4 regions of the Pseudoalteromonas sp. SCQQ13 genome follow, and region 2 is predicted to be linked to each of the others. Evidence: predicted binding sites of a transcription regulator. Region 2 holds the regulator's gene; each other region holds the start of a gene.
The links. Region 2 encodes sigma-54, which starts transcription at its own class of promoters, with help from an activator protein. Its sites were predicted from a motif close to GTTGGCACGNNNNTNGNNT; they were not measured.
Positions count from the first base shown of each region.

Region 1: a site for sigma-54 is predicted at 5,528-5,546, ahead of I6F41_RS04085 (flagellar hook-length control protein FliK). Genes of this name have one in related genera too.
Region 3: a site for sigma-54 is predicted at 6,098-6,116, ahead of I6F41_RS06295 (BON domain-containing protein). Genes of this name have one in related genera too.
Region 4: a site for sigma-54 is predicted at 4,624-4,642, ahead of I6F41_RS04200 (flagellar basal body rod protein FlgF). Genes of this name have one in related genera too.

Region 1 is NZ_JADYXG010000003.1:156,364-164,554, reverse strand. It holds gene fliE (flagellar hook-basal body complex protein FliE) at 1-87, shown strand, start outside; gene fliF (flagellar basal-body MS-ring/collar protein FliF) at 108-1,823, shown strand; gene fliG (flagellar motor switch protein FliG) at 1,816-2,856, shown strand; gene fliH (flagellar assembly protein FliH) at 2,860-3,675, shown strand; gene fliI (flagellar protein export ATPase FliI) at 3,694-5,028, shown strand; gene fliJ (flagellar export protein FliJ) at 5,028-5,477, shown strand; gene I6F41_RS04085 (flagellar hook-length control protein FliK) at 5,615-7,195, shown strand; gene fliL (flagellar basal body-associated protein FliL) at 7,253-7,783, shown strand; gene fliM (flagellar motor switch protein FliM) at 7,793-8,191, shown strand, end outside.
Region 2 is NZ_JADYXG010000002.1:127,777-135,967, reverse strand. It holds gene I6F41_RS02350 (mechanosensitive ion channel family protein) at 1-644, shown strand, start outside; gene mgtE (magnesium transporter) at 740-2,098, opposite strand; gene I6F41_RS02340 (HPr family phosphocarrier protein) at 2,246-2,518, opposite strand; gene rapZ (RNase adapter RapZ) at 2,562-3,407, opposite strand; gene ptsN (PTS IIA-like nitrogen regulatory protein PtsN) at 3,429-3,881, opposite strand; gene hpf (ribosome hibernation promoting factor) at 3,886-4,173, opposite strand; gene I6F41_RS02320 (RNA polymerase factor sigma-54) at 4,200-5,693, opposite strand; gene lptB (LPS export ABC transporter ATP-binding protein) at 5,763-6,488, opposite strand; gene lptA (lipopolysaccharide transport periplasmic protein LptA) at 6,485-7,030, opposite strand; gene lptC (LPS export ABC transporter periplasmic protein LptC) at 7,020-7,577, opposite strand; gene kdsC (3-deoxy-manno-octulosonate-8-phosphatase KdsC) at 7,574-8,125, opposite strand; gene I6F41_RS02295 (KpsF/GutQ family sugar-phosphate isomerase) at 8,126-8,191, opposite strand, start outside.
Region 3 is NZ_JADYXG010000005.1:186,158-194,348, forward strand. It holds gene recJ (single-stranded-DNA-specific exonuclease RecJ) at 1-927, opposite strand, end outside; gene dsbC (bifunctional protein-disulfide isomerase/oxidoreductase DsbC) at 1,013-1,741, opposite strand; gene xerD (site-specific tyrosine recombinase XerD) at 1,804-2,730, opposite strand; gene fldB (flavodoxin FldB) at 2,838-3,359, shown strand; gene I6F41_RS06280 (DUF2147 domain-containing protein) at 3,423-3,869, opposite strand; gene I6F41_RS06285 (tRNA1(Val) (adenine(37)-N6)-methyltransferase) at 3,922-4,620, opposite strand; gene srmB (ATP-dependent RNA helicase SrmB) at 4,696-5,922, shown strand; gene I6F41_RS06295 (BON domain-containing protein) at 6,177-6,497, shown strand; gene I6F41_RS06300 (YgiQ family radical SAM protein) at 6,637-8,191, opposite strand, start outside.
Region 4 is NZ_JADYXG010000003.1:180,770-188,960, forward strand. It holds gene flgK (flagellar hook-associated protein FlgK) at 1-103, opposite strand, end outside; gene flgJ (flagellar assembly peptidoglycan hydrolase FlgJ) at 105-1,100, opposite strand; gene I6F41_RS04185 (flagellar basal body P-ring protein FlgI) at 1,228-2,322, opposite strand; gene flgH (flagellar basal body L-ring protein FlgH) at 2,335-3,018, opposite strand; gene flgG (flagellar basal-body rod protein FlgG) at 3,035-3,823, opposite strand; gene I6F41_RS04200 (flagellar basal body rod protein FlgF) at 3,845-4,588, opposite strand; gene flgE (flagellar hook protein FlgE) at 4,969-6,354, opposite strand; gene I6F41_RS04210 (flagellar hook assembly protein FlgD) at 6,404-7,081, opposite strand; gene flgC (flagellar basal body rod protein FlgC) at 7,095-7,526, opposite strand; gene flgB (flagellar basal body rod protein FlgB) at 7,532-7,939, opposite strand.

The DNA.
Region 1 (8,191 bases), on a different contig from region 2:
AAGTCTTCTGTTGCATTTGAAGCGACCGTACAAGTGCGTAATAAACTTGTTGAAGCTTACAAAGAAATCATGAATATGCCTGTTTAATCAGGTAGTGGAGAATAATTGTGGCGCAATCTAATCAATCTACAGATCTTGCACTTGCTAGTGGCGGTATTGAGCAAAGCGATAGTGACGATCAACAAGAACAAAAGTCGGGCTATTTAAGTGCGTTAAGCGGTGTTGATGTATTGCGTCAAGTTACCCTTATTATTGCACTGGCGATTTGTTTGGCAATTGCCATTTTTGTGATTATTTGGGCACGTCAGCCAGATATGCGCCCATTAGGTAAAATGCCCACCGAAGAGCTAATTCAAACGCTTGATTTTTTAGATGCGCAAAAAATAGACTATCAACTAGATGGCAACGTAGTGTCGGTTGATGAAAGCGAATACCAAAATATAAAATTACTAATGACTCGCGAAGGCTTGGATCAAGGTCCTACTTCTGGCTCAGACATAATAATGCAAGACATGGGCTTTGGTGTAAGCCAACGCTTAGAGCGCGAGCGCCTAAAGCATGGCCGAGAGCAGCAACTTGCCCGCACTATAGAAGAGCTTAATAACATCACTCGCGCCAAGGTGCTGTTAGCTATTCCAAAAGAAAACGTATTTGCTCGCAGAGAGAAAAAGCCATCAGCAACTGTGGTGCTTACGCTTAAACGCGGACGCTCGCTTAACAGCGAAGAAGTAGACTCTGTGGTGGATATGATAGCCTCAGCAGTGCAAGGGCTTGAGCCTGCACGCGTAACGGTTACCGATCAAAATGGCCGTTTATTAAATTCGGGCTCACAAAGCTCACTTTCTGCGCGCTCTCGTAAAGAGTACGACCTAGAGCGTAAGCGCGAGCAAGAATACCTAGAAAAAATTGATAGCATTTTAATCCCTATTGTTGGTTTGAGTAATTACACTGCGCAAGTTGATTTGAGCATGGACTTTAGCTCATTAGAAGAAACGCAAAAACGTTATAACCCAGACCTACCAGCGGTAAGAAGCGAAACCACGTTTGAGGAAAACAACATAGGCGGCTTAGCTGTGGGTATTCCTGGCGCGTTAAGTAATCAGCCTCCGGTAAATTCAGATATTCCAGAAGTGGCAGGCCAAGGCGGCGCAGGAAGTGCTACTTCACCGAGCCGCACGCATAAAGAAGCCACGCGTAACTATGAGCTCGATACTACTATTTCGCATAAGCGCCAACAAAGCGGCACGATTCGCAGAATTAGTGTATCGGTGGCGGTTGATTATTTGCCAACAGTGGGCGAAAACGGTGAAACCACCATGACCCCGCGCTCGGTTGAGGCACTGTCAAATATTCGACGTTTATTACAAGGTGGTGTTGGCTTTGATATACAGCGCGGCGATGCCCTAGAAGTAGTAACAGTTCCCTTTGTACGAGAAGCCGTAGATATGAGTTTTGAAGTACCTTTATGGGAACAAGACTGGTTTATGAAAATAGTACGCTTAGTACTGGCTGCATTGGTTATTATTGTGTTGATTATGGCTGTAGTTAAACCTATGCTAAAACGCTTAATTTACCCAGACAGCACGCTTGATGAGTACGATGAAGATGCACTTAGCTCAGGGGTTGATATTGGCGATAATAGCTTAGATATGCTAAATAAAGACTTTGATTCTGCTTCAGTTGGCTTCTCAAGCGATGGTACACTGCAGCTACCCGATTTACATGGTGACGAAGACTTACTTAAAGCCGTACGTGCCCTTGTAGCTAATGAACCAGAACTATCATCACAAGTAGTGAAAGCGTGGTTAACCGAAGATGACTGATCAAAACCAAAAACAACTCCCAGCAGCTTTCGATGTTGATAAGCTAGATGGCGTAGATAAAGCGGCCATACTGCTATTAAGTTTATCTGAAGAAGATGCAGCGCAAATACTCAAACACTTAGAGCCCAAACAGGTACAAAAAGTGGGTATGGCGATGGCCGGTTTGCAGGATCTATCGCAAGCTAAAATAAGCGCAGTACATAATTTATTTATAGAGCAAATTCAAAGCTTTAGTACAATTGGTTTTCAATCAGAAGACTTTATTAAAAAAGCACTTACCGCTGCATTAGGTGAAGATAAAGCCGCCAGCTTAATTGACCAAATAGTAATGGGATCGGGCGCTAAAGGGCTAGATTCGTTAAAGTGGATGGACTCGAAGCAAGTAGCTAACATTATTCGTAATGAGCATCCGCAAATTCAAACCATTGTATTATCTTATTTAGAGCCTGAGCAATCTGCCGAAATACTGGCGCAGTTTCCTGATAAAGTGCGCCTGGATTTAACCATGCGTATTGCTAACCTTGAAGAAGTGCAGCCAGCTGCCTTGCAAGAGCTTAACGAAATTATGGAAAAACAGTTTGCTGGCCAAGCGGGTGCGCAAGCTGCGAAAATGGGCGGCTTAAAAGCGGCTGCCGATATTATGAACTACCTAGATACCAACGTAGAAGGGCAGTTAATGGACTCTATTCGTGAGCATGACGAAGAAATGTCGCAACAAATTCAAGATCTTATGTTTGTGTTTGAAAACTTAATGGACGTAGACGACCGTGGTATTCAAGCAATTTTACGCGAAGTACAACAAGACGTACTAATGAAAGCGATTAAAGGCACAGACGATGCGCTTAAAGAAAAAATACTCGGTAATATGTCTAAACGTGCTGCCGAAATGCTTGCCGATGACTTAGAGGCAATGGCACCAGTGCGTATTAGTGAAGTAGAAGCAGCGCAAAAAGAAATACTCTCTACGGCGCGTCGATTGTCTGACTCGGGCGAAATACAGCTTGGCGGCGGCGGCGGCGAGGAGTTTTTATAAACCATGACTAAATCGTCAATGCACAAAGGGCGTCCACTGCACGCCGATGAAGCCGATGAACTATTAAAGCATTGGGATGTTCCTGATGTAGCACCCGATGAAAAAAGCTTTGGTAATCGCTCTACTGCCTTTGGTACACCGCTTGCTGAGTTGTATCGAAAAGAAATGGCTGAAGAGTCGCTAATTGAAGAGCCGCAAGAACCTGAGTTACCTGCGCTTACTATGGCCGAACTTGAGCGCATTAGACAAGATGCGTTTGAAGAAGGTGTAAAACAAGGACACGAGCAAGGTTACATAGACGGTTTTGATAAAGGTGTTACCGAAGGTAAAGAAGCTGGCTACAAAGAAGGCCTAGAGCTGGGGAAAACCCAAGGCCAAGAAGATGTAAAACCACTAATAGAAGAGCAGTTAACTGGCCTACGTAGTATTTTAGAGGGGTTAACCGCGCCGCTAAGTAAAGTAGATGAGCTAGCTGAAAAGCAATTAGTGCAATTAGCCGTTATGCTTGCAGAAGCTATTATTTATCAAGAAGTAAAAACCTCTCCTGATGTTATTTTACACACCCTTAAACACAGTATTGATGCGCTTAATACCGAGCAAGAAAAAGTACGCATTCATTTACACCCCGAAGATTTAGAGCTAATAAAGCAAAGTTATGGCGAGCAAACAGTGACAGATAATAACTGGCAGTTGATTGCAGAGCCAACGTTAGAGCGAGGCGGCTGCGAAGTTAAAACGGCGCAATCATCGCTTGATATGACACTTAAAACGCGTGTCAAAGAAACATTGGATAGTTTTTTGCATAGCAGTAGTATCTAACTATTTTATTGGTCTGTTATGTCTGCTTTAGATGTTTCATTAAGCGAACGCTTATCTCAATACAAACAGCATATTAAACCGCCAACACTTGCTGTAGCGGGTATTTTAACGCGAGTAGTTGGCCTTACCCTTGAGGCCAAAGGCTTACGTGCGCCTGTAGGTAGCCAATGTAAAATAGAAACCATGAACGGCTTTGTTGACGCCGAAATAGTTGGTTTTAACGACCAAACCTTATATTTAATGCCAAACGATCATATATCGGGGGTGCTCCCTGGTGCTCGGGTGATCCCCCAACTTAACGACACAGGTTTACCTGTAGGCATGAGTTTGCTGGGCCGCGTAGTTGATGGTTTAGGCCGCCCCCTTGATGGTTTAGGTAAAATTAATGCTGAGCACTATCTTAAGTTTGCCCAAAAACCGATAAACCCTCTTTCAAGACGACCCATAAGCCAGCCTATGGATGTAGGTGTGCGTGCTATAAATTCAGTAATAACAGTAGGACAAGGCCAGCGAATGGGCTTGTTTGCAGGCTCGGGTGTAGGTAAGTCGGTACTGCTTGGTATGATGACTCGTGGTAGTGAAGCCGATGTTATTGTGGTGGGGCTGGTGGGCGAGCGTGGCCGCGAAGTAAAAGAATTTATTGAAGAAATACTTGGTGTAGAGGGGCGTAAACGCTCGGTGGTTGTAGCAGCACCGGCAGATTCTTCACCATTAATGCGTTTAAAAGGCTGCGAAAGTGCGGTGACTATTGCAGAGTACTTTCGCGATCAAGGGTTAAACGTTTTGTTATTGCTCGATTCGGTAACGCGCTATGCCATGGCGCAGCGTGAAATAGCACTTGCAGTAGGCGAGCCACCGGCGACTAAAGGCTACCCGCCTTCGGTGTTTGCAAAACTACCAGCGCTGGTGGAGCGTGCCGGTAACGGCGGAGAAGGGCAAGGCTCTATTACTGCCTTTTTTACCGTATTAAGTGAAGGCGATGATATGCAAGATCCCATTGCCGATGCGGCGCGCGCCATACTCGACGGCCATATTGTACTTTCGCGGGAACTGGCCGACAGCGGTCATTATCCGGCAATTGATATAGAAAAATCTATTTCACGAGTAATGCCACAAGTGGTATCTGAGACGCATATGCAACAAGCGCGAGTGCTTAAGCAGGTATATTCTATGTACCAGCAAAATAAAGACATGATCACTTTAGGTGCGTATCAAAAAGGGACAGATCAAATGCTTGATCAAGCCATAAATATGATGCCAAGAGTAAATGCCTTTTTACAGCAAGGCATTCGCGATGTAATTAGTTACGACGACGGCCTGCAAGGGCTAGCGCAGTTATTAGGGCAAGCATAATGGCTAAAAACAAACTGCATTTATTACTAAAAATTGAAAACGATAAAGAAGAAACGCTGCGGATGAGCTATTTGCAGGCGAATAAAAATTTGCAGGCAAACCAGCAAAAACTCCAAGGTTTAAATAACTTTAGATTGGAATACACCCAGCAATTACACATTAAAGGGCAGTCGGGCTTATCAAGTGCTGGGTTTAGTCAGTTTCATGCATTTATTGCTAAAATAGAAGAAGCAATTCGCCAACAAGCCAATACAGTTAACACTGCAAAACAAGTGGTTAGCCAGCGTAAAACACTGTGGTTAAAGCAGCAAATTAAGGCTAAAGCAGTCGCTAAACTCATCGAAAAACAACAGTTAAAGGCTAATGTGCTAGTGGCTAAAAATGAGCAAAAAATGTTGGATGAATTTTCGGCTAATCAATTTTTTCAACGACACAACAATCGACTTTAGTAAGTAGCGAGTACTTTAACCGCTTTAACAAAAGCTTGTACCTTATAAACAAAGGCACGTTAATTGCTTTGTTGTTAAGTGAACTATAATTCTAGGCATTATTGGGTGGTTTGTTGCCGCTTTATATTAGGTGATTTATGACGATTAATGATATTTCAATGTTAGCGGTATCTGAGCAAGACGCTTACTCTAATAAACAAACGAGTAACTCAAGACGTAATGATGACTCTGATACTGGTTTTTTTAATCAGTTAGAAGATGCCAATAAAGCGGCTTACAATAATAACAGCAAAGCTAAAGCCGGCGCTAGCAATGCTAAGGCTGAGCAGCCTGAAACACAAGACGATGCTGTTTCGGGCGATAGTATGTTGGCGCAAATAAACGCTGCGCACACTATAGACACCTCAGTTAAAAAGAACGCTGATGCTAAAGCCGAGGCTTTAGATGAAGACGCTAAGCAATTAAAAGGGAAGCCTGATGATCAGCTTGCCCCTATTGTAATTGCACCGCAAAAAGGTGTGCTTAGCGATGTTGCAGCAAGCGCTGAAGCGGCAAATGAAAAGTTAATGCCCTTATCGCAAGGTATGGCTACGGCAAATAATAAAGGCGATACAACAGCGCAAAAACAATCGGTAGATGCCGCAGTAATGAACTTGCTAAGCAAAGATAGCGAGGCAATTAAATCAGATCCGTTACTTGCTAAACTTACACCCGAGCAGCATGAGCAATTAACTACTCAGCTGCAGGCAAGTAGCAAACCCAATAGCAACGACAACCTCGCAACGTTAAAGCAAATGCTTACTCAATATGTTGTTGAAAGTGATAAAGCAAGCGCAGCAGACACGGCTAAACAGGCTTTAAATTCTCAAATAAATGCATTAACCACCCCAGAAAAACAAGCGCTACTGAGCCAGTTAAATAGCTATATTAAAAATGAGCAGCCACAAGGTGAGCAGCTAGCAAGTATTAAGCAAACAATTGCAGAGCTAAGCGCATCGATTGATAAAAAAGTATTAATATCTGCAGATGATAAAACAGCATTAAATGCGCTTAGCGATAAAGAACTCACTAAATCGTTAGAGTCATTGCAAAAAAATAACACTGAACAGTTATCACCCCGAGCAGCACAATTATTGACGCAAATTACCAGTACGGTAAATGGTTTAGGCCTATACGATAGTGTAGGGTATGAGCAAACTATAATTGATATGCAAGCGTTGCAGGCTGGGCAATTACAAAGCACAGCGCAAGTTAAACAAGCAAGCTTGGACCCAGGTGTTATGCAAGCGCTTAATATTATAAAAAGTGACGCGGCAAAAATGTTGCAAGAGCGAGTGAGCTCTATGCTTAGCATAAATAATAAAGTAGCAGAAATTCGTCTCGACCCACCAGAAATGGGCAGTATGCAAATTCGCATCAGAAGCGATGCAGAGCAAGCACAAATAAACTTTGTAGTACAAAACCAGCAAGCTAAAGAAGCGCTTGAACAATCGCTTCCGCGCTTACGCGAAATGCTTGCCCAGCAAGGTATAGATTTAGGCGAAAGTACTATTTCTTATGGTGAGCCTGGAGGGCAAGGAGCAGAGCAAAATGATGACAACGATAGTCGTCGTTTAGCTAATAATGAATTGACTACTGATGAAAACGATGAGCAAATTAATACACAAATGCCAAGTTCTCGACAACAAACGTCATCATCAATAGATTACTATGCCTAAGTACTGCTATTATAATAGCTAAAACAAGCAAGTACCTTTGCTAATAAAGGAAATGTCATGGCTGAAGAGACTAATTTAGAAATAGAAGAAACAGGTAACAGCAAAAAGAAACTCATAGTAATTATTGCAGCTGTATTGCTTGTTATTGTTGCAGCTGTTGTTGGTTATTTTTTGCTTTCGGGCTCAGACACGCCAGCGGAAACGTTAAATGATGAAGCCGCTACAGCACAGCAAGCAAGCTCTTCTACAGGTTCATCGGCCAAAATAGGCAGCGCACTTTATGTTGCGATGCCAAGACCTTTTGTATTTAACATACCGGGCTCTAGTCGCGATAGAATTGTGCAAATTAAAGTGGAATTATTAGTGCGCGGCGAAGCAAACGAAGAAACCGCTAAAAAGCATATTCCACTAATAGAAAGTACATTATTAAGTATATTTTCTATGACCACGGCTGACGAACTAAGCACCAGTGTAGGTAAAGAAAACTTACGCTTTGCAGCTCTAGAAAAAGTACAAGCTAGCTTAATGGACGTTGAAGGCAGTAAAGTAATTGAGCGGGTATTATTTACCGGCTTTGTGATGCAATAAGGGGCTAGCGTGAGCGATTTATTATCCCAAGACGAAATTGATGCGTTATTGCATGGTGTTGATGACGTTGACGAGGAAGATATACCCGAAGGTGAAGACGGTGAAGGCAATACGCTTCAGTATGACTTTTCTTCGCAAGATCGGATCGTACGTGGGCGAATGCCGACACTGGAAATTGTTAATGAACGCTTTGCTCGTCATATGCGAATTAGCCTATTTAACATGATGCGCCGCACCGCTGAGGTGTCTATAAATGGCGTACAAATGATTAAGTTTGGCGAGTATGTGCATACTTTGTTTGTGCCAACCAGTTTAAATATGGTGCGTTTTAGACCTTTAAAAGGCACCGGCCTTATTACCATGGAAGCACGTTTAGTGTTTATTTTGGTTGATAATTTTTTTGGTGGT
Region 2 (8,191 bases):
TTGTTGGTTTAGCGATTGGTTTTGCATTTCAAGATATGACCGAAAACTTAATAGCAGGTATTGCTATGGGTATTCGTAAGCCATTTAAACCAGGTGATGTAATAAAAACTGATGATGTGTTTGGCTCTGTGCATTCAATAAACCTGCGTAATACACTAATAGAGAGCTTTTATGGGCAGCAAATACTAGTGCCTAATAAAATACTATTTAGAAATGTATTGCGAAACTACAGCACGCTAGGCGTTAGACGCATAGAAGTGCCGGTAAGAATTTCATTAACAGAAGACATAGAAAAAGCCGCAAACGTTATTGTGGATAAAATTAATCAATTTGAGTTTGTAATACGCCAAGATGAAACGGCCGTATACGCAGAGAGTTTTGGCGACAGTAGTATTAATTTATTATTGTGGTTTTGGATTAAATACCCTGGTGAGCCAGACTTTATGACAGTACGCCACAAAGGTGTTGTGGCAGTACAGCAAGCACTAAATGAGGCTGATATTCGTATTCCATTCCCAATACGCAGTTTAGATTTTGGGGTTAAAGGTGGCGAAAACCTCGATGCAATAATAAGTAATAAAGTAAATACACAATCGTCAAAGCAAGAAGGAGTCGATGGCTCTACAATCAATAAAGAAGACTAGATAACCTGATAACCTGAACGCTGGTTAAATTATATTGCGTAAAAGTTACTTTTAACCAGCGCGTATTTACACAGTAATGTGCGCTGGTTTATTTATTAAACCAGCAACCAAGTTGCGGTGCCTAAAAAGGCAAATATACCTACTATATCGGTTACTGTAGTGAGTATTACACTGCCAGCAAGTGCAGGGTCTATTTTCATACGTTTAAGTATTATAGGAATACACGCACCCGCCACACCCGCAACAACTAAGTTCATAAACATTGCAAACGCCAGTACCGCGCCAAGCATTAAGTCCCATTGCCATAGGGCTATAACACTGGCAATTAAAACAGCCCATAAAATACCGTTTAATGCACCAATGGCGAGCTCTTTTATCATTACAAAACGTTGGTTAGTTTGGTTAATATGGCCCACTGCTATACCACGAATAACCAAGGTTAATGACTGGCTACCGGCCACCCCACCCATTGAGGGGACAATGCCGTTAAGCACGGCTAAAATAGGCAGTATTGCTAAAGTGCCTTCAAAAAAGCTGGCAACAAAAGCAGCTGCCAGAGCCGTTAATAAGTTAACACCTAGCCAAACAGAGCGTTTTTTTGAGCTTTTTAAAACCGGTGCAAAGGTATCTTCTTCATCATCAAGACCCGCTAAACCTAATAAGTGATGCTCTGCGTCTTCACGAATTACATCAACAATGTCATCGATAGTAACACGGCCAAGTAGCTGGGCGTTGTCGTCAACTACTGGGGCTGATATCCAGTTATGACGTTCAAATAACTGCGCCACTTCGCTTTCATCCATCGAAATAGGAATAGACTCACAGTCTTCATCCATTAGGTCGTGAACAATTTTTTCGGGCGAATTGGTTAGTAAGGTACTTAACGATAAAGCGCCTAAAAAACAGTTATGCTTATCGACAACGTAAAGGTCGTCGGTACCCTCAGGGAGTTCGCCGCGCAGACGAATGTAACGCAGTACCACATCTAGGGTTACATCAGGGCGAATGGTTACTGTATCTGTGTTCATCAGCGCGCCAGCAGAGCGTTCCTGATAGGAGAGTGCTTGCGTAGCACGTTCTCTATCTTGAATGTCCATGGCGCTAACCACGTCTTTATAAACCGTGTCAGGCAGGCTTCGCAGTACTTCACCTAAGTCATCGTGGCCCATGTCTTCAGTGGCAGCAGCAATGTGCTTAGGTTCCATTTGGGCAATAATGCCTAAACGTACATCTTCAGAGAGTTCTTCAAGAACATCACCTTGTACATCTGGATCAACTAATTGCCAGAGCAGGCGACGAACTTTATGCGGTGATGATTCTAGTAAAAGTGCGGTATCACAAGGAGCTGTTTTTGCCAGCATGCGCCTAACTTGAACAAACTGACCACTATTGAGTGACTTGGTCACTTGTTGTAATTGTTGTAGTGGGTAGTCTTGTTCGAAAGTTTCGGGCATTGGCGTCCTTAATTTATTTTTATAACGTTAGGGAAGAAGTTAGTCATTAACTTCGTTCAGTTTATCTTACTTTTTTTAGCCAAACTAGCTTAAGGTTTCACTAACCCTATATTTTAGCTCGTTTACTTGGTTTAAATAAAGTGCCTACTATTCTTGTTCGTTAAAGCGCTGCGCTATTAATTGGCCAACGGCATGTAAAGCATGCTCTGCATCGGGTCCTTCGCACACTACTTTTACTTCTTTACCTTGGCTGCTTTCTAGTAACATTAAAGCCAGTACGCTATCGCCAGCGGCTTCTTTTTCATCTTGAAATAAGGTAATAGATGCGTCAAATTGTACCGCTAATTGTGCTAATACGGTAGCAGCTCTAGCATGCAGGCCTAGCTTGTTTTTTATTAAAAATGTATTTTCTAAGCGCATAAGATACTCTACTTAAGCTGAACAGATGATTATTTAAATTGAATTATTTTTCTTGCTCGCGATGGCGAATTTTTACATTAGGGTGAGACATAGCAAAGCTTTCACCAATTGTTTGCGCTAAATAAACTGAGCGGTGCTGACCACCAGTACAACCAATAGCAATGGTTAAATAACTGCGATTATTACGCTCTAGGTGTGGTAACCACGTTTGTACAAAGGTTTGAATTTGCCAAGTGAATTTTTGCACAATACTATGACTAGCTAAATAATCTTTTACTGGTTGATCTAATCCAGTTAAAGGCTTGAGCTCCGGTTCCCAGTGTGGGTTTGGTAAAAAACGCGCATCAAAAACATAATCAGCACCTTTGGGAATACCATGCTTAAAGCCAAACGACTCAAAGGTAATGATAAGCTGTTTGTCTTTTTTACCGAGTATGGTTTCACGCATAGATTCAGCAAGTTGATGCACACTTAAATCGGTTGTATCAATGACATGATCAGCCCGCGTTACGAGTACATCGAGTAATTCTTTTTCTTTTTTTATTGCTAAATCTAGCGGTAGCGAATCAATCGAAAGCGGGTGCAAACGACGTGTTTCTGAATAACGGCGGATTAACGTTTGATCGTCGCTATCTAAATAAAATAACGTTGGTTTAGCAAAGTCGGGCAAGTACTCAAGGATATCGTTAAACTGCTGCTGGTCTTTAGGCAGGTTACGCACGTCTATACTAACGGCTATTTTATCGTAGTTATCAGAGACACTGCGCACTAATGAAGGCAGCAAATTTACCGGAATATTATCTACACAATAGTAACCTAAATCTTCTACAACACGTAAAGCAACTGACTTACCAGAACCTGAACGGCCACTTATAATAATTAATTCCATTTACCACCCCTTTATTAGTAACTAGGATTGATCCAAAATAACTTGGTATAACGCTTCATCAGACTTTGCCGCACGCAATTGCTTACAAAACTCTTTATCGTTTAGTTTATCAGCTATTGTGGCTAGTGTTTTCAAGTGCTGCTGGTTATCGCCATCGGGCACTATAAGCGCAACAAAAATATCAACTGGACGATTATCAATTGCATCAAAATTAATAGCGGTTTCGCTTATTAAAATTAAGGCAAGAGGCTCTTGTGCCCCGCTCATACGGCCATGTGGAATTGCTATTCCTCGGCCAATACCGGTACTACCTAGCTTTTCTCTTGCCAATAAAGCAGTGAGAATATCTTGCTGAGGTAAATACGGCATTTTTTTATGCGCGAGTTCACTGATGAATTCTAAAATTCTTTTTTTACTATTAAAAAGGACCACAGCTTTGCTGCAGTCCTGGCATATAAGTGAGCTTAATTTCATAGTGTTAGTGTCGAGCAAACTTCTCTTTGTGTTTAATTACTTGACGATCGAGTTTGTCAATCAACGAGTCAATGGCAGCGTACATATCTTGGTGTTCGGTCGATGCAAATAGCTCAGCGCCACTTACAAAAATTGTTGCTTCAGCTTTTTGACTTAATTTTTCTACATCGAGAATAACATGCACATTAGTTATGTGATCTGAGTGTCTTTGCAGCTTTGCAAATTTATTATTTACATAGTCTCTTAATGAGTCTGTAATGTCTACATGACGACCAGTTAAGTTTAGTTGCATCAGCATTTTCCTCTTTGTTGTACGTCTTAAATCAAGCTTTTACGTTGATTCGACGGGGGAATAGCCAGAGATTCGCGATATTTTGCAATTGTCCGTCTAGCTACTTTAATTCCTTGCTCAGCCAATATATCTGCAATCTTGCTATCACTCAATGGTTTGGCTAAGTTTTCTGCAGCTATCAACTTTTTAATCAGGGCACGTATGGCAGTTGATGAACATTCGCCACCATTTTCGGTGCTTACATGGCTTGAAAAAAAGTACTTAAGCTCAAAAATGCCACGTGGAGTGTGCATATATTTTTGCGTAGTGACCCGTGAAATAGTCGACTCGTGCATTTCAACTATTTCGGCAACATCGTTTAATACCATAGGTTTCATGGCTTCTGGGCCATGTTCAAAAAACGCTTGTTGCTGCTTAACAATACAATTAGTTACTTTCAGGAGTGTTTCGTTTCTACTTTCTAGGCTTTTAATAAACCATTTAGCTTCTTGTAAGTGCGAGCGAATAAATTGGCTGTCACCGCTGGATTTTACTGTACGAGACATAGCCGCATATTGGCTGTTAACACGTATTTTTGGCATGCTATCAGGGTTTAGCTCTACCACCCAGCGGCCTTTTATTTTTTTAACAGACACGTCAGGTATAACGTATTCAGACTCTTCTCTGACAATAGTATCCGCAGGCTTAGGATTAAGCGTATGAATAAGTGTCATTATTTCTTTAAGCTCTTCTTCTTTGAGCTTAGTTTTTTTCATTAACGTACGATAGTCGCGAGCAGCGAGTAAATCGATATGATCAGTTAACACCATTTTTGTTTCGTTAATATAAGGGGTGTCTTTATCAAATTGATTTAATTGAATGCATAAGCATTCTTGCAAGCTGCGAGCTGCAATACCAACAGGATCAAATAATTGAATGCGCTTTAGCACTGCTTCTATTTCATCTAGTTCTACTTCGTGTTCGTCGTCAGTTTCTTGGTTAAAGCTTGCTAAAAGGTCTTCGCAACTGAGGGTTAAAATACCAGAGTCATCTACGGCTTCAACGATAGCTATGGCAATAGCTTCGTCGGTAGGGCTAAAAGGGGTGAGCTGTAATTGCCACATTAAGTATTCATGCAGGGTTTCGGTTGATGCACCTTGATAAATAGATTCATCTTCAGGCATTGGCCCTGATGAAGAGGCAGGCGCTGCGCTCATATATTCATCCCATGATACATCCATGGCCATGTCGTCGCTTATGGTGTCTTTATTTAGTGCTTCACCGCTATCTTGCTCATACTCGCTTGGGGTGTCGTCAGCAGAGGCGCTAACAGTAATGTCATCTGCTTTTTGCTCGTTTTTACCTGCTGATTCTTCCGTGTAATCTTGTTCATCAACTTCAAGTAATGGGTTGCTATCAAGTGCTTCTTGTATTTCTTGCTGGAGATCCAAGGTACTAAGCTGCAATAAGCGAATAGCCTGTTGCAGTTGCGGAGTCATTGTAAGTTGCTGGCCCATGCGCAGCTGTAATGATTGCCTCATTTATCTCTAACAATCCTTATAAATTGATATGATTAATCTTAGCAGATGCTTATAGTAATAACATAAATATTACAGTTTGAACTGCTCGCCTAAATAAACATCACGTACTGTTTTATCGTTTAATACAAATTCAGGAGTACCAGATGCAATTAGCTCCCCATGAGAAACAATGTAGGCTTTTTCACAAACATCAAGGGTTTCCCTTACATTGTGGTCGGTAATTAGTACGCCAATACCACGATTTTTAAGGTGTTCTATAATTTTTTTAATATCGAGTACTGAAATAGGATCCACGCCAGCAAAGGGCTCATCAAGCAATATAAATTTAGGATCTGCAGCTAAAGCACGTGCTATTTCTACGCGGCGACGTTCACCACCAGATAGCGCCATACCTAAGCTGTCGCGAATATGTTGCAGGCTAAATTCGTCCAATAAACTATTTAGGGTTTCTTCCCTGGCTTGTTTATTTAGTTGCTTACGCGTTTCTAAAATAGCCATTAAATTTTGATACACAGTGAGCTTTCTAAAAATAGAAGATTCTTGTGGTAAATAACCAATACCTAAACGAGCACGGCTGTGCATAGGAAGTAAGGTAATATCGTTATCATCAATTAATATTTTACCTTTGTCGCTAGGTACTAAGCCTACAATCATGTAAAAGGTAGTGGTTTTACCTGCGCCATTTGGGCCAAGTAAACCAACAATGCTGCCAGCTTTTACTTCAAGTCCTACATTTTTAACAACTTCACGGCCTTTATAGCTTTTTGCTAATAGCTCTGCTTTTAATGTACTCATGGCTGACCTTTATTGAGTTTTTGTTCTTTTTTTACGTCTACAGGCACTAAAATAGTGTGTACCCGATCAGTTGAGTTTTCATCTTTTTCAGCACTTATAAGCTGTTGCTCTATATCATAGGTGATGCTTTTAGCCGTAATTTTTTGCCCAGCTTGAGAAATGTTTGCATCTCCTACCAGGGTTAAAAAACGTTTCGCTACATCGTAACGTACTTCGTTAGCGCTGGCGCTCATGACAGTGCCATCTGCTTGCTTTTCTTCAAAATATGCAGGGCTGCCCGTGGCAATTAATAGTTGTTTATTATCGCCAAGTTCGTCGCGCTTATGTACTTCTAAACGATCGGCGGTGATACGACGATTACCGTGAATTATCTCGACGTTTTTCTCAAAAATACCAACGTTTTCTTTTAGTTGGCCTTCTTGGCGGTCAGCACTAATAGAAATTTGATTAGCTAATGGGGAAGTACTTTGCTCTGCCGCATTACTATTAAATACAAGTATAAGCGATGGAATAATAAGTATTTTTGCAAGGTTATTGGTCATAATATAGTGTTCGCGTATGGTTAATTAGTTTTATCACCTCGGTTGTTAAATTGGCTTCAAGGCCTTTACCGGTGATCTTTAAATTCGGTCCAGTTATAATAACGGGCTGTTCGCTGCGCATAGTGAGTAGCATTATATCTACTTGAATATTGTCGGCGGTAATTTTGTCTATCATTGCGCCATCAATTAAGTTTTGGGCAGTTACATTACCCTCTAAAATTAATTGTCTTTCATCGTAAAGTGTTGCTTCATCAGCATTGATACGCCACGTTTTTTGTCTGTCGTCGTACAATATGAAAGTAGGTTTTTCGAATAAGGTAAATCCTAGCTGCTCGTAAAGCTCCGTTTTAACCGCAGTTACTTTATGGCTAATTTCACCGTTTTCGTCAAAAGCTGTTTGTTTTAGCTCAATGGCGGTGTAATCGGGTTTAGCTATTACTTCTGAGTCGGCTTTAGCAACCGTATTTACCTGAGTAAAATAAGGGTACCAAAGCCAAACCATACAGGTGATGAATAAAACGCTTAAGACTATGCGCGCTATATTCATGAACTGGTGCCTTGGCTAGTTAATGGTTTATTGTTTTCAAGCATAAGTAAGTCGGTTAGCTCTCTTACTGCACCAAAACCACCCGGCATTTGCGTAGTGTAATGTGCTAAGCGTTTAATTAGTGGGTGCGCGTCGTTTACTGCGACTGCAAAGCCAACTAACTCCATAACAGGCATATCAGGGCCGTCATCACCAATATAAGCAATTTGCTCATCGCTCAAATTAAGCTTGTTTTTAAGTTCTTGGTAGGCAATAAGCTTGTTTTCTTGACCTTGATAAATATGCTGCACGGTTAAGCTGGTCATACGTTGTTGTACTATTTGCGAGTGCCTGCCGGTAATAACCGCTACTTCAAAGCCGCTGTTAATAAGTGCTTTAATACCAAAGCCATCTTTTGTATTAAATGCTTTTAGCTCTTCACCTTGGTTGCCAAGATAAATTCGGCCATCAGAAAATACGCCATCAATGTCGCATATAAGTAGTTTTACTTTTTTTGCGCGCGCTTTAGCGTCATCACTTAGCGCTTGATAGAGTTCTTCAAATTGCATTTATAATACTCCTGCTTTAAGTAGGTCTTGCATATTGAGTGCCCCAATAGGCTGATTATGCTCATT
Region 3 (8,191 bases), on a different contig from region 2:
GTTTATATCGGTACTGAGTAAGCAGGCTATGCCTAAACTCATGTCATCTAAGCGCCCTGCGGCATTTAGGCGCGGAGCAAGCGAAAAACCAAAGTCGCTGGCACTCAATCTTGAGGCATTACGATTAGCAACCTCAATGAGGGCAGTAATGCCTGGGCGAGTTTTACCACTGCGAATACGCGCTAGTCCTTGGTGCACCAATGTCCGGTTATTGGCATCAAGCGCCACTACATCGGCTACAGTACCAAGCGCAACTATGTCGAGCAGGTCGGCTAAGTTAGGCATAGGCTGCTGCGCAAAATGATTTTGCTCACGCAGTGTGCTTCTAAGGGCAATAAGTAAGTAAAAAGCCACACCAACACCTGCAATCGATTTAGACGGAAAGCTGCAGTCGTGCCTGTTCGGGTTTACTATGGCATCGGCATTAGGGAGTGTTTCGCCCTGTAGGTGATGGTCGGTAACCAGCACTTTAATATTGGCGGCTTTTACAATATCAATACCCGCAATACAGGAAATACCGTTATCGACTGTAATTACTAAATCGGGTTTAAGCTGAACTATTTGCGCAGCTAACGCCGGGCTTAAACCATAACCTAAGCTAAACCGATCAGGTACTAAGTAATCTAAATGAGCAAAGCCAAACATGGCCAAGCCTTGCATTAATGTAGCGGTACTGGTTGCACCATCAGCATCAAAATCGCCAACAATTAAAATATGGCTTTGGGCATGTAGCGCCTCAATTAACAAGTCGCAGGCTTTGTCCATATCTTTAAATAACTTAAAGTCGTGTAATGTGGCGGCGCTGTTATTTAGCTCATCGGCATGGGAAACATTTCGCGTGGCATAAATTTGCTTAATTACAGGGTGTAAATGACTCGGTAAATGTGAATCATCGACGTTTTCGCGCGTTTGGATCGTTTTTTTCATGCAGATTTTTAACTTATTTGGTTCATCATAAATATACAAAAAAAGGCCTTTCGGCCTTTTTTTATGCGCACCGTAAATTTAATTACTATGGGGCTTTACTAGCGTTAAGCGCAGCGCTTAATGCGGCAGCTGGCTGATAACCTGGGATCATGGTGCCATCTTCTAAAATAATAGCAGGTGTACCGGTAACACCAAAGCTTTGACCTAGCTGATAATGCTCAGCAACTGGCGCACTACAACCTTTAACTGCTGTAGTATTTGAGCCACTTTTAGCTTCGGTTAGTGCTTCTTGTTGATCTTTAGCACACCATACGTTCATTAAGTCATTATAACCTGAACCTTGTAGGCCACCGCGCGGAAACGCTAAATACTTAACGGTAATACCCGCTTCAAGTAAATCATCTAGCTCACGGTGTAATTTACGACAATAACCACAGCTAATGTCGGTAAATACGGTAATGCTATGTTTTTCGTTAGGTGCTTTGTACACTATCATCGAATCTTCGTATTCTTTTAACCCAGCTTGGCGTACGCCGTTTAGTGCTTTTTCGGTTAAATTACTACGATTATTTAAGTCTATAAGTGTCCCTTGCATTAAAAACTGTCCGTCTGGGCTTGCATAAAGCACACCTTGATTAGTGATCAGTTCTTTTAAACCCGCTACTGGGCTTGGGTTTATTTGCTTAACGGTAACACCAAGCGCGGCAAATTTAATAACAATAGGATCATTAGCGTTAGGGGCTACAGCCACATCATTCGCTACGGCACTTAAACTAGTGCATAACATGGCACCTGCTAACATTAATTTTTTCATAATTATTCTCTATTTTTATAAATACATATCAATTGACCGGCTTAGTGATAATAAATTTCATATTAAGCACGTGGATGATGCTGCGCATGTACCGATTTTAATCGCTCATTTGCAACATGCGTATATATTTGGGTGGTTGATAAATCACTGTGTCCTAACATCATTTGAACCACACGTAAGTCTGCCCCATGATTTAATAAGTGGGTTGCAAATGCATGGCGCAATGTATGCGGTGACAATGACGACTCAATTGATGCCAAAATAGCATAGTGCTTCACTCTATGCCAAAAAGTTTGTCGGGTCATGCCAACCCCTCGCTTTGAGGGAAACACAAAGTCGGTGGCGTGTTTAATCATTTGCGCCCGTCCCACCTTTAAAAACTGCTCAAGCCAATACATGGCCTCTTCGCCCAGTGGTACTAAACGCTCTTTATTCCCCTTACCTTTTACAAACACTACAGCTTGGCGCAAATTAATTTGTTCAATCCGCAGCCCTACAAGCTCACTAACCCGCAAACCTGTTGCATATAGTAACTCAAGCATGGCTTTATCGCGCAGCCCCATTGGCTCATCGGTATTGGGAGCGCTCAGTAGCGCCTCTACTTCAGCCTCCGAAAGCGTTTTAGGCAAAGACTGTCCTGCTTTAGGTTGCGCAATATTGAGCATTGGCGAGTCGCTAATTAACTTTTCGCGCACAAAGTACTGATAAAAACGCTTAAGCGCACTAATACTACGCGCAGTACTACGCGGCTTTAAGCCTAGATCAACTCTATGGGCTAAATAGCTTTCAACGTCTAGGCCGGTTACAGTCATTAAATTTTTGCCTTTTAAAAACTGGCAAAACTTATCTAAATCGCTGCGATACGCCGATAGTGTATTTTCACTCACCCCTTGCTCTAAATACAAACAATCTAAAAAGGTTTCTAGGTAATCGTTATTGCTTTTTGGTGCCGTGCTTGGTTCTGAAAAGTCGTCAGCTAGCGTTGTCACTTTTGTGCTCTCATTTTTGTTATAGCCATTGCCTAAGGTATCAATTAAAAACACCTTACGGTAAACTTGAGCTTATCATATCAGGCAATTACACAGTGATAAATACGATGCAAATTGGTTTATTTTTTGGCTCTACTACCTGCTACACCGAAATGGCAGCAGAAAAAATTCGCGACATTATTGGTGCCGATATCGTTACCTTGCATAATATTAAAGACGAACCACTAAAAAATGCAGAGCAATACGATTTCATTATTTTTGGTATTTCAACCTGGGATTTTGGTGAAATACAAGAAGACTGGGAGTCAAAGTGGGACGACATAGCAGACGTAAACTTAAATGGTAAAACCATCGCGTTATTTGGCATGGGTGATCAACAAGGTTACGGCCAGTGGTTTCAAGATGCGCTTGGCATGCTACACGACGAAATAAGTCCGCAAACATTTACCCAGTTAGGTTTTTGGCCAAACGACAATAGTTACGAGTTTGAAGCATCTAAAGCACTCACCGAAGACGGTACACACTTTGTTGGTTTAGCCCTTGATGAAGACAGCCAGTACGAGCTAAGCGACGAGCGTATTGCCACTTGGGTTGAACAGGTAATGACCGAGTACAGCGAAACCCTGTAATACTGTTTATTATTGTTGTACTTGTAAAGCGCAGCCACACTGCGCTTTAATTTTATTGGCTAACTACTCTACTCTTAGCCAATATTGGTTACGATAAAAAAAGCCAATATAACCACGCACTTCTAATTTTTCACCAGCATCTTGAGTCGTTAAGCGCACTGTATAGCTTTTACCGTTATTTGGGTCGAGTATTTGACCGTCTTCCCAACTACCATCACCGCTATCAATCACATTATCAATAATGGTCATGCCTAATATGGGCTGATCTTTTTTATCGCCCGAGCACTGCGAGCACACTGCATTTTGCTTATCTTTATTTAATAATGTTTCAATGGTGCCGCTTAAAACCCCGTTATTTTCAACTATACGGACATACGACTTAGCTTCATTAGTGTCTTCATCAATGGTTTTCCAAAGCCCAACAGGCGTCATACTGGCAAGTACGCTCTGCGTTGTAAAAAATGTAGCGGCTAAGGCGCTTAATAATACTGATTTAGTTCGTTTTTTCATTATAAGTTTCCTGTATACATATAAACTCATCATACCAGCACTGTTTACCACATTACATCTTCAAATAAAATGCTTTGCATAGCGTAATATAATCTTCGCTATAGTTGTTTTCATTATCTTTTATACACAAAGCTGATTCCACAATGCTCTGGTTTATATAGCTAAAGGTCATTAGGCTTCGGCTAATCGCTTTATTTGGCGTCGCCTTTACTTGGCAATGAGTATTTAAAAAAAGCCCGTTTTGAGTAGCAAGTTCAATAAACACCGCAACCTCTGTAGTGGGTAAAATTAAGCTAAAGGTTGAGCCTGAATGACTGAGCTTTTTAAAAGCACTAATTAGCTCAGCAAAACTTAAACCATCTGTATGGCGCGCAATATTACGCGCCTTATTATTACCTTTTAAACTGTGATTAAAATACGGCGGATTGGCTATCACTACATCAAATGGCTGCGCGCTGTTAAAAGTTTGAATGCTTTGCTGGTGCACCTCTATATTTGGCCACGGGCTAGCGGCAATATTTTGCAACGCTTGTTGGTAAGCATTTTTATCAACTTCTACCGCCGTTATAGTTAACTGGGGGCTGCGCTGTTTGCACATAAGCGCCAGCAATCCCGTGCCTGTACCTATATCGAGCAAGCTGTTGGCATTACTTAAATTAGCCCATGCTCCAAGCAAAATACCATCGGTTGATACCTTCATTGCACACTGTTCGTGCGCAACTTTAAATTGTTTAAATGCAAAACCAGACATTTTTTCACCTTTTCATTCACCAAGCAGGCGTAACCGAGTATAATTAGTGCCATTGTCCTTTATTTTTGACACTCTATGCAATTTTCTGAATTTGATCTTGATAACAAGCTACTCGACGCCATTAATAAAATGGGTTACGAAACGCCAACCAGCATTCAACAACAAGCTATTCCTGAAGCACTTCAGGGGCGTGACATTTTAGCATCTGCGCCTACAGGTACAGGTAAAACAGCCGCCTTTTTAATTCCGGCTATTCAATATTTATTGGATTTTCCGCGTCGTGATCCTGGTTTTGCGCGCGTATTAGTAATGACGCCAACTCGTGAGCTAGCTTATCAAATTCATGAACAATGCGAACTACTTGCTAAACGTACTAACCTTAAAATTGGGGTAGTAACAGGCGGTATTAACTATGGTACGCATAAAGAGATTTTTGAAAAAAATAATGACATTTTAATCGCCACCCCAGGGCGTTTAATGGAATATTTAGAAACCGAAAACTTTCATGCTGAACACGTAGAAATGCTTATTATTGATGAAGCCGACCGCATGCTAGACATGGGCTTTAAAAAAGAAATGAGCCGTATTTGTGATGAAGCTAAAAATCGTCGTCAGTGCTTTTTATTTTCAGCAACCCTTGAAGGCGACAGTGTTGAAAGATTTGCTGAAACAACGCTAAACGATCCAGCATTGCTTGAAGCTGAATCGTCACGCAAAGAAAAGGCTAAAATTCACCAGTGGGTACATTTAGCCGACGACTATCATCATAAACTTGAGCTGTTAGTTAATACCCTTAATGGCCCAGACGTAACTAAAGCCATAGTGTTTGTTAAAACCCGTGAGCGTCTTGAAACGCTAATTGGTGAACTAACAACTAACGACGTTAAAGCAGCCTGGTTACGCGGCGAAATGCCGCAAGACAAACGCATGAAAGCGATGGAAAACTTCCATAGCGGCAAAACCCGTATATTAGTTGCTACCGATGTAGCGGCGCGCGGTATTGACGTGGCTGATATTAGCCATGTAATTAACTTTGACCTACCACGCACAGCCGATATATATGTACACCGTATTGGCCGTACAGGCCGCGCTGGTAAAAAAGGCATCGCTCTTTCACTGGTTGAAGCGCACGATATTGGCATTCTTTATAAAATAGAACGCTATATTGAGCAAAAACTTAAACGTCGTGTTATTAAAGGATTAGAGCCAAAGCATAAAGAAGCTAAGCCGCCGGCTAAAAAGCGTAAAGATCCGGTTAAAATGAAAGCGAAGAAAAAAGCTAAGGTTAAAAAGAAAAAGTAACTTAAGCGCATACTGTAAGTAGTATTATATTAGCCGACAAAAATGTCGGCTTTTTAATGCCTGCTCCTCCATAACTGCATGGTTTAGGGCTATGTAATCTCTACTTAGTTTTATGTAACAATTGCCCACCTGAATTCCCACTTAATAAAATAGCCTTTATTTTCAGTACATTAAATATGGAACGATAATTGTAACTATCATGGTAACTCTGCCTAATTTGGCTACCCGATTAATTGCAATGTAAGGATATGATTATGAGCCGTTTAAAATTAACTATCGCTTTAGTATCATTTTGTTGTTTGTTTTTATTAGCATGCGCTACAAAAGTGAGTGCTACAACAAATATGGTTGTCGTTAGCAGCCTAGCAACCCAACCAAACTTACAGCAATCGATTACCCACACTTTGCGTACCAACCCCAATTTAGCGCTAAGCGATATTCGCGTACAAGTTAAAAATGGTGAAGTAGATTTATACGGTAAAGCGCAAACAGGTTTTGAGCGTGCGTTGGCACAAAAGTTTTTAGAAAATATGGATGGCGTAAAAATCATTCGTAACAAAATTGATATTATTTAAGTTCTACTTAAATAACTTACATAAAAAATGCCGCTTATTGCAAAATAAGCGGCATTTTTTTCAGTGCTCATATATTCAGTAATCAAGCCCAAGCTTAGTAATAAGCCAAACAGGCTAACTACTTTTTAAGCTATGAGCTCTATTTAGCTCTTTGGCGATTACTCGCTACCTTTGGTTTTGTATTGGCCTTATGAAATTGGCTAAAACCAGTATGGCGCGTTAATGCTGGGCGCCCACCTCGACTACTTCCTTTTGCAGCTCTTTCGTCGCGCCCTTCTTCTGGCACTAAGCAATTTGGCGCTTTACCTATTAGGTTAGATTTACCCATTTTGCGCAGTGCTTCGCGGATCATTGGCCAGCCCGCAGGATCGTGATAGCGTAAAATTGCTTTATGTAAACGACGCTGGCGCGCACCTTTCGGCACAGGTACTACTTCGGTATTATTTTTAATATTACGCAGTGAGTTCATCTCGGTATGATAAATAGTGGTCGCATTTGCCATTGGAGATGGGTAAAAATTTTGTACCTGATCAAGTTTAAAGTCGTTCGACTTAAGCCACAAAGCCATGTTTACCATGTCTTCGTCTTTAGTACCTGGGTGCGCCGAAATAAAGTATGGGATTAAATACTGCTTTTTACCCGCTTCTTTTGAGTACTTATCAAATAACGCTTTAAACTGATCGTACGCTCCCATACCTGGCTTCATCATTTTTGATAATGGTCCATCTTCGGTATGCTCTGGCGCTATTTTTAAATATCCACCTACATGGTGAGTAACTAATTCTTTAACGTAACGTGGATCTTGCACGGCTAAATCGTAGCGTACACCCGAGGCGATTAATATTTTTTTAATGCCTTTAACTTCACGGGCTTTTTTATACAGCTCAATTGTTGGCGTATGATCGGTATCCATATGCTTACATATTTCAGGGTATACACACGATAAACGTCGACAGGTACTTTCTGCTTTTTTGCTAGTACAACCCAATTTATACATGTTGGCTGTTGGGCCACCTAAGTCAGAAATAACCCCGGTAAACCCGGGTACTTTATCTCTAATTTGCTCAATTTCTTCAATTATTGATTCTTGCGAACGGCTTTGAATAATCCGCCCTTCATGTTCGGTAATCGAACAGAAACTGCAACCACCAAAACAGCCTCGCATAATATTAACTGACGTTTTAATCATGTCGTAGGCAGGTATTTTTGCATCCCCATAGCTAGGATGAGGAATACGTTGATACGGCAAACCAAATACGGCGTCCATTTCATGTGTTTCTAGTGGATATGCTGGGGGATTAACCCAAATAGAACGATCGCCGTGGCGCTGAAAAATAGCACGAGCACAACCTGGGTTAGTTTCTTGGTGCACAATACGAGAAGCATGTGCATACAATGGCTTATTCACACTTACTTGCTCAAACGCAGGTAATTTAACGTAGGTTTTTTCCCATGGCTTAGGGCGCGCTGGCTGAATAGTAATAACCTTGGCGGCTTCGGCTTTTAAGTCTATACCTGCTTGTTTAAATTCTGATTTGCTACAGCCAACATCATCTGCGCCATACGGGTTTGGAATTGGATCAATTTTACCTATTTTATCAATAGCGGTAGAGTCACTGCCACGCCAGCCTGGTAAGGGCTCTTTACGAATAACCGCAGTCCCTCGTACATCCTGAATGGTATCGGTACTTTCG
Region 4 (8,191 bases), on a different contig from region 2:
AGCCGTCGGTATTTACATTGGCAATATTTTTACTGGTTGTTTGCAACAGATCAGTGTTTGCTCTTATTCCTGAATTAGCAATGTTTAATAAATTAAACGACATGTTACTTTACTCCTTGGCGGATCACGTTTGTTGCAATATTTTTAAGCTCGCTACTGTTAAGTACGCGCTTTATTTTATCCGCATAATTTGGGTCTGTTGCATAACCGGCTTGTTGTAATGAGTCTAAAAACGCTGCCGGTTTGCCGGTATTTTGTAATGCTTGTTGATAGCGTGGGTTTTGAGTTAAAAAATCAACAAAGTCGTTTACGCTGTCTTTTATTGAGTCGTAAGCCCTAAAACTGGCTTGTTTTTTAACTGCAGCGCCTTGTTCAAACTCTAAAGTTACTTTGTTGGCTTTTTCGCCCTGCCAGCTTTTATCTGACTTAATATTAAATAAGTTATTTGAGCTGTTACCGTCGCTTTTATTAATAATATGCTTACCCCAACCGGTTTCAAGCGCTGCTTGAGCCACCATAACGGCAGGGTTTAAACCAATTTTTTTAGCCGCTGTTTTAGCATGCTCCCATACCGAACTTACAAACTCTTCGGCCGTTTCAAAGTTTGGCTTAGCTACTTCTGGATTTTCGGTATTCATAGCGCTTTTATCTACAGGCTCGGTTACGGCTTTTTTACGCTGTTGCTGCGGCAACTCTATGCCAGCACGCTGATCGCTTAAAAGATCGTTACTGGTTCTGAGTACTGAAGCTGGGGTGTAATTTTTTGCCGTAGGAGAGAGTTGCTGCACTATTAAGTCGGCAAGCCCTAATGAACCATTAGACGAGAGCTCTGATGAAAGTTGCTGATCGTGCATTTCTTCAAAAAACTTTACGCTACTTGAATTTAATGGGCTTTCTTTGTCTTCGAAGGCTTCGCTGGCTTTGCGCATACTTTTAAGCAACATTTGCGTAAATATGGCTTCAAATTGTGCCGCTGCTTTTTTGAGAGCCGCTTTTGAGGCATCACTAGACGCGTCGCCACTGTTTAGGGCGTCTTTACGCAAAGCGTTTAAGTTACCTAAATCAAAAAAGTTTTGCTTATCGAGGTGATTTGTTTCCATCAGCTTTTTGACACAATAATGAATAATGTATAAAGCAATGCAAAAATTGAGCCAGAGGGGAAGGTATTAAGCAAGATGCCATCGGTTACCAGCTTTTAAAACTGACCACCGATAGCATTACGTTGTTTTAAATTACAACTAGCTGGCCGTTTATTGCGCCGGCTTCTTTTAGGGCTTCTAGTATTGCCATTAAATCGCCAGGCGCGGCGCCTACTTCGTTTATAGCGCGTACTAGGTCATCTAAGCTCACTCCGGGGTTAAATACAAATGCCCGTGAGTCGTCTTGTTTTATATCTATAATACTTTGCTGGGTAACAACGGTATCGCCATCGCTAAAAGCATTAGGCTGCGATACGTTTAGCTGCTCTGCAATCGTTACTGTTAAGCCACCGTGAGTAATAGCAGCTGGTTGCAACTTTACATTTTTACCAATAACAATAGTACCGGTACGCGAGTTAACGATAATTTTTGCCGCTGTATCTGCTGGGGTAAACTCTAGGTTTTCGAGCGTTGATAAGTAAGACACGCGCTGCGAGGCGTCTCTTGGGGCAATCACTCTAATAGACGCTGCATCGAGTGCTTGGGCGCTATTTGGGCCTACTAAATCGTTTATGGTTTTTTCTAATCGCTTGGCGGTAGTAAAGTCTGGGCGATTTAAGTTAAAAGTAATATAGTCGTTTTGCATAAATGGGCTTTTAACTGCACGCTCGACGGTTGCGCCATTTGGAATACGCCCCACTGTTGGCGTGTTTATAACGACTTTACTGCCATCAAGCCCTTCTGCGCCTAAACCACCTACAATTAAACTACCTTGGCCAATAGCGTATACGTTGCCGTCGACCCCCTTTAAAAAGGTTTGTAGTAAAGTACCACCGCGTAAACTACCTGCACTACCAATAGATGATACGGTAATATCTATAGTTTGCCCGGGCTTTCTAAAAGGCGGTAGCTCTGCATGCACAGCAACCGCAGCCACGTTTTTAATTTTTGGTTTTAAGCTTGCCGGTAGCGTAATGCCAAAGCTGTTTAACATGCCTTTAAAGCTTTGCTCGGTAAATCGGCTTTGCTCGCCCGTACCAGGTAAGCCAACAACTAGGCCATAGCCTACTAATTGGTTTGAGCGTACGCCCTCAACCATAGACACATCTTTAATGCGCTCGGCCATGGCAGGAAGTTGCCAGCCAAGTAACACCATTAAACAAAAAACTTTAAATACATTCATAATGAATGTCCTCTAAAAAGGAAAAAGTGAGCTACTAAAAAAGCGTGTTAGCCAACCGGCACTTTGCGCTTCTTGAGTTTGCCCTTTGCCCGAATATTGAATTCGTGCATTAGCAATTCTATTTGACTGTACGGTATTGTCTGCAGTTACATCTTCTGGCCTTACTAATCCCTCTAAACGAATAAATTCTTCGCCCGAGTTTAACGTTAGCCATTTTTCGCCGCGAATAACTAAATTACCATTAGGTAAAACACGCATTACGTTTACCGATATATCACCGGCTAAACTATTTGACTGATTTGATTTTGAGTCGCCTTTAAATGACGCGTCACTGCCAATACCAAATTGAATGCTGTCGCCGCCAATATTTACCGGCAATCCGCCTAAACCAATAACGGGGTCGAGTTTTGCGTCTGACTGCTTATCAGTTTCTGTTTTTGCCGCTTTAGAGGCTTGCGTAGATTCTTGCAATTTAACTGTAATTATATCGCCAGTACGCAGTGCTTTTTTATCGGCGTATAAGTCGTTCGATAAATACGTATTAAACAGTGAGCCATTAGCAACTGCCGGTTCAACATTGGGTTCTGGGTACATGGGTGCGTAGTAAGGGTCGTCTTGTACTACATCACTATTTTGTGTAGACACACAGCCACTTAACAATAAAGTACCCGCTGCAAATAATATAATATTGCGCATAATAACCTCTAAAATATTATAATTGCTGATTGATGTAGCTCATCATTTCATCAACTGCCGAAATTACTTTTGAGTTCATTTCGTAAACACGCTGGGTTTCTATTAGGTTTACCAACTCTTCGGTTACGTTTACGTTTGACGTTTCTAGTGAGCCTTGAATAATAGTGCCTAGCCCATCAACCCCAGGGTTACCCTGCACCGGCGCACCACTTACTGCAGTTTCGGTGTAAAGGTTTTGCCCTATAGGCTCAAGGCCCGACGGATTAATAAAGTCACTAATGGTAATTTGCCCAATAACCACGTTATCGGCCTGCCCTGCAACACGTACAGACACTTCACCGTCTTGCGATACAGTTATTGATTGCGCGTCGTCGGGTACGTTCATTTCTGGTTGAACTACATAACCGGCACCCGAGGTTACAACTCGCCCGTCGCCATCGGTAGTAAATTGCCCGTTGCGCGAATAAGCAATATTGCCATCTGGCTGTAGTACTTCAAAAAAGCCTGAACCAGAAATCATCCAATCTAGTGAGTTTTCAGTAGTTAGCATATTACCTTGCGAAAAGTTTTTTTGGTTAGCTACCACTTTGGCACCAGCACCTAGCATTAAACCTGATGGCATTTCGGTATCTTGCGATGAGCGACCGCCTGGTTGATTAATGTTTTGGTATAGTAAATCTTCAAAAACGGCGCGGCTTTTTTTATAACCAACTGTACTGGCGTTGGCTAAGTTATTTGAAATAACCGAAATGTCGGTTTGTTGGGCGTCAAGCCCTGTTTTACTGATCCACAATGCTGGATTCATAATCGTGTCCTCATTTTAAAGTTAAACTATGCGCAACAGCTGATCTTGCGATTGATCTATTTCTTCTGCTGTTTTCATTAGCTTTACTTGTAATTCAAATTGGCGTTGATGGCTGATCATATCGACCATTTCGTGTACCGGATTAACGTTCGACATTTCTAATGCGCCGCTTATCACTTGTACGTTAGCTGAGGTTTCAACCGTTTGATTTGGTTTTGGTCTAAATAAACCATCGTTACCTTTTTCAAGTGTTGAGTTATTTGCCTCAACCACTTTTAAACGATCAACCTCTTCTAAAAAGTTAGCCGGCGCGCCTTGTGGGCGTACTTGTATGGCACCGTCTTTACTAAATTCTATTTTTTCAATCGGGACTGGCAAAATAATAGGGCCGCCTTCGCCAATTACTTGACGACCACCGCTGGTGACTAACATGCCTTCGGCGGTAATGTTAAGCGTACCTACTTTTGTATAAGCTTCGTTGCCGGAGGCGTCTTGTACACTCAGCCAGGCATTATCGCTCATGGCAATGTCGAGCTCGCGACCGGTTTGCTGTATGCCACCCGATGTCATGTTTGAACCTGGGCGCTCTTCCATAGAAAACACCCGCGATGGCAAACCTTCACCAAACGCTTGCATAGATCGAGCTTGGGCAAAGTCGGCTTTAAAACCTGTGGTATTTGCGTTCGCCAAATTATTGGCTTTAAGGGCAAGCCCCATTAAGCTTTGCTTAGCGCCAGACGCGGCAATGTAGACCATTTTATCCATAACATCGACTCACTTAAAAATCTCTGTAAGAACAAATGCAATATATGCGCCATTGTTAAATACAGCAGTAAAACTGCACCGCCAAGCAATGTGGTATACCGCCGGTAGCTGCAGAAATTATAGGGATGAGGTTCTAGGGGCTAGGTTCTAGGTTGATACCTGACGCCTCAAACCTGCTCTTTAAATTTCTACCTAAAACCTGATACCTGACGCCTAAAATCTGCTCTTTAAATTTCTACCTAAAACCTGATACCTGATGCCTCAAACCTGCTCTTTAAATTTCTGCCTAAAACCTGATACCTGACGCCTCAAACCTGATCTTATAAACAAAAAAGGCTGCAATTAAGCAGCCTTGAATATTCAAATTAATAAATTGTGCTTTATCTAATTTGTAGAATACTTTGCTGAATTGTTGAGTTAACTTCCAGCGCTCGCGAGTTTGCTTGGAAATTACGCTGTGCGCTAATTAAATCAACTAGTTCGTTAGTTAAGTTTACGTTTGACTGCTCAAGCGCTGATGAGTTGATATTACCTAAGGTGCCAGAACCTGGTTCACCAGCAATAGGCTCGCCTGACGCTATACTCGCTTTCCAACCTGTGCTGCCCACTTGTTGTAAACCTTGCGAGTTTGAAAAACGCACCATAGCCACTTGGCCTAAAAATGTTGAGTCGCCATTACTGTACGAAGCCACAACTTTACCGTCGGCGCCAATATCAATACCCGCTAAACGGCCAACCGTTGCACCGTCTTGCTCAAGTGCTTTTACTTCAAAGCGACTCGCGTATTGAGTAGGTACTTTATTAGCTGTACCGGTCTGATCGCGCCAATTTATAGCTATGTCGGATGGGAAAGTAGCGCCATTACCTAATAAATCCGAAAGACCACCAGCAACATCATCCCCAGACTCTATTCCTATAGGATTAAACGTATTACTTAGATTATCTTCACCATCTGTTTTCAATGGTAAGCCATTAGCACTAAACTGAAGTGTACTAAGAGCTGTATAGGGTAAGTCTTCAGAACCATCTTGTTTAACACCATCTTTACCAAATGATTTACCGTCTAGTGTTGCATGAACTTCCCACTTATTAGCGTCTTCATCAGGATCCGTAGATTCTTCGGCTTCTTTTTTTACAAAAAACAGCTGCAATACATGTGGCTCACCGAGTGAGTCATATACGGTTGTTGAGGTTGATGAATTATAAGTTGCACTTTCTGAAGGGTTAAACGCAATTGTAGGTGCAATTGATCGTGAATCTAAATTAAACGAGCTATACACACTCGAAGTAGCACGCGGCGATCCTGACGAGTCAGGTATTTGTAAAGCCGATGAAGTACTTAAACTCACTGATGTAGTATCGCCTGTTGAAGGGTCAACCGGAAAGCCTTGTAAAAAGCTGCCATTTGCATCTACCACAAAGTTGTCTTTGTTTAACTTAAATGCGCCGGCACGTGTGTAAGTAAAATCTTGCGCGCCTAGGTCTTGGCTGGTTGCAAAGTAACCTTCACCGGTAATCGCTAAATCTAACGAGTTATTGGTAAACTGTAATGATCCTTGATGAAATTGTTGTGCAACCATAGTCGTTTGCACGCCGTCACCATTTTTTGTTTTACCCGAACTAAATACCGACGATGCATACACGTCAGCAAATTCTGCGCGCGACTCTTTAAAACCCGTAGTATTTACGTTGGCTATATTATTTGCCGTAACGTTTAAATCTTTTTGTGCGGCAGCAAGGCCGGATAATGCAATATTGAAGCTCATAATTGACCTCTAAACTATTTAATTTTTAGCCCGCTGGCTAATGAATCTTTTACGCGATTTCTGCAACATCTGTCAGCCTAACCGCACCTTCTTTAGTGTTAATAATGATGCCATTTGCACCATTAATATTCACACTCTCAATATTTTTAAAGGTAGCAATTGGCAGGCTCGAAAACTCACCATTAGTACTCCCCTCGGCTTTAATTTTATATTCACCAGGGGGTAGGCGCTCACCTGCTTCATTTTTACCATCCCATGCAAAACGCACTGCACCTGCTGGTTGCGAGCCTAAATCTATAGTTCTAACTAACTGCCCAGACTCGTCTTCAATTCTAAGCTTTAAGCTTTCAACTGGCTTTTCGGCAACAACTGAGCCTCGTGCATCACCTGCTGCATTTAAATCTAGCGTGTCAGACTCTAAAAGCGCCTGCTTGCCTACTAATGTAGAAGCTTGTAGTGCTGAGTTTGATGTCATTGATGCAGCTAAAGATTCAAAGTTTGAATTTAAATTTGAAATTCCCTCAGCCATAGTAAAGCTAGTCATTTGCGCAATCATCTGATCGTTATCAGCCGGTTTACTCGGATCTTGAAACGACAGTTGCTGCGTTAGTAATGAGAAAAAATCTTCTTGGGTTAACGCATCACTCTTGTCTTTACTGGCTGCTTGTTTTTCTTGCCACCGTAAAGAGTCTAAATAGGATGAAGATGTACTAATATCGTTACTCATAACCTACCCTCTGTTACCGCTGGCCTAGCAGCAGTGTTTTACTTAACATTTGCTTTGCTGCATCGGCAACTTGCACATTTGTTTGATACGAACGAGAGGCAGAAATCATGTTTGCCATCTCCTCAACAACATTAACGTTGGGTTTATAGATATAGCCATTTTCATCCGCACTTGGATGGTTTGGGTTATATTCAATTTGTAATGGTTTGTTGCTCTCAACAATCCCTAATACTTTAACGCCAACAGCGGAGCCCTGTGGATTACTTGCTGATGCTGAAGCTTTAGTAAGCTCAGCAGCAAATACAGGTTGTCGCGCTCGGTAAGTTTTATCCTGAGAAGAACTAATAGTATTCGCATTAGAAATATTACTTGCGGTGGTGTTTAAACGCACATTTTGTGCGCTCATACCAGAACCAGCAATATCAAAAACATTATATAAACTCATAATTATTATCCTTGGCTACCGAGTGCTTTTTTCAGACCTTTAAATCTGCCGCTTAAAAATTGCAAGCTGGCCTGATACTCCATAGCATTCTGTGCATACAAGTTTCGTTCCACCTGTATATCAACTGAGTTGCCATCACCTGTATCTGGTTGATTTGCATTACGAAACATTTCTGAACCACCTACTTCTTTACTACCACCGGCAATGTGTTTACTGTTGGTTCTAACCATACTATTGCCGCCTTGTTGGTGTGACTTTGCCGTTTTTAGTGCAGAGGCAAAGTCTATATCTTTTGCTTTATAGCCCGGCGTATCAGCATTAGCGATATTGGTAGCGAGCATTTCGGCTCTTTGCGAACGGATCAACATAGCGTGCGGGTGCACACCAAGCGCTTTATCAAAACTGATAGCCATAACCATCTCCAAAAAATTGACTTAGCTTGAACAAAGCAAGAAATAAGCCATTTAACTAATTTTTGTTTAAAGTTATTTACTAAGCTGATTAAACATAGCTATTTAAAGTGCAGATTTTAGGGAGATTTTAAGGCAATAAGTAAATTGATATGAGCCAATACAGTTATTATAAAAAATGCCAGCAGTTAAAAACTCTAAAGCACATTTGCACAATGGATGCGAATGGGACTAAATGAGCAGTGATTTAAACAG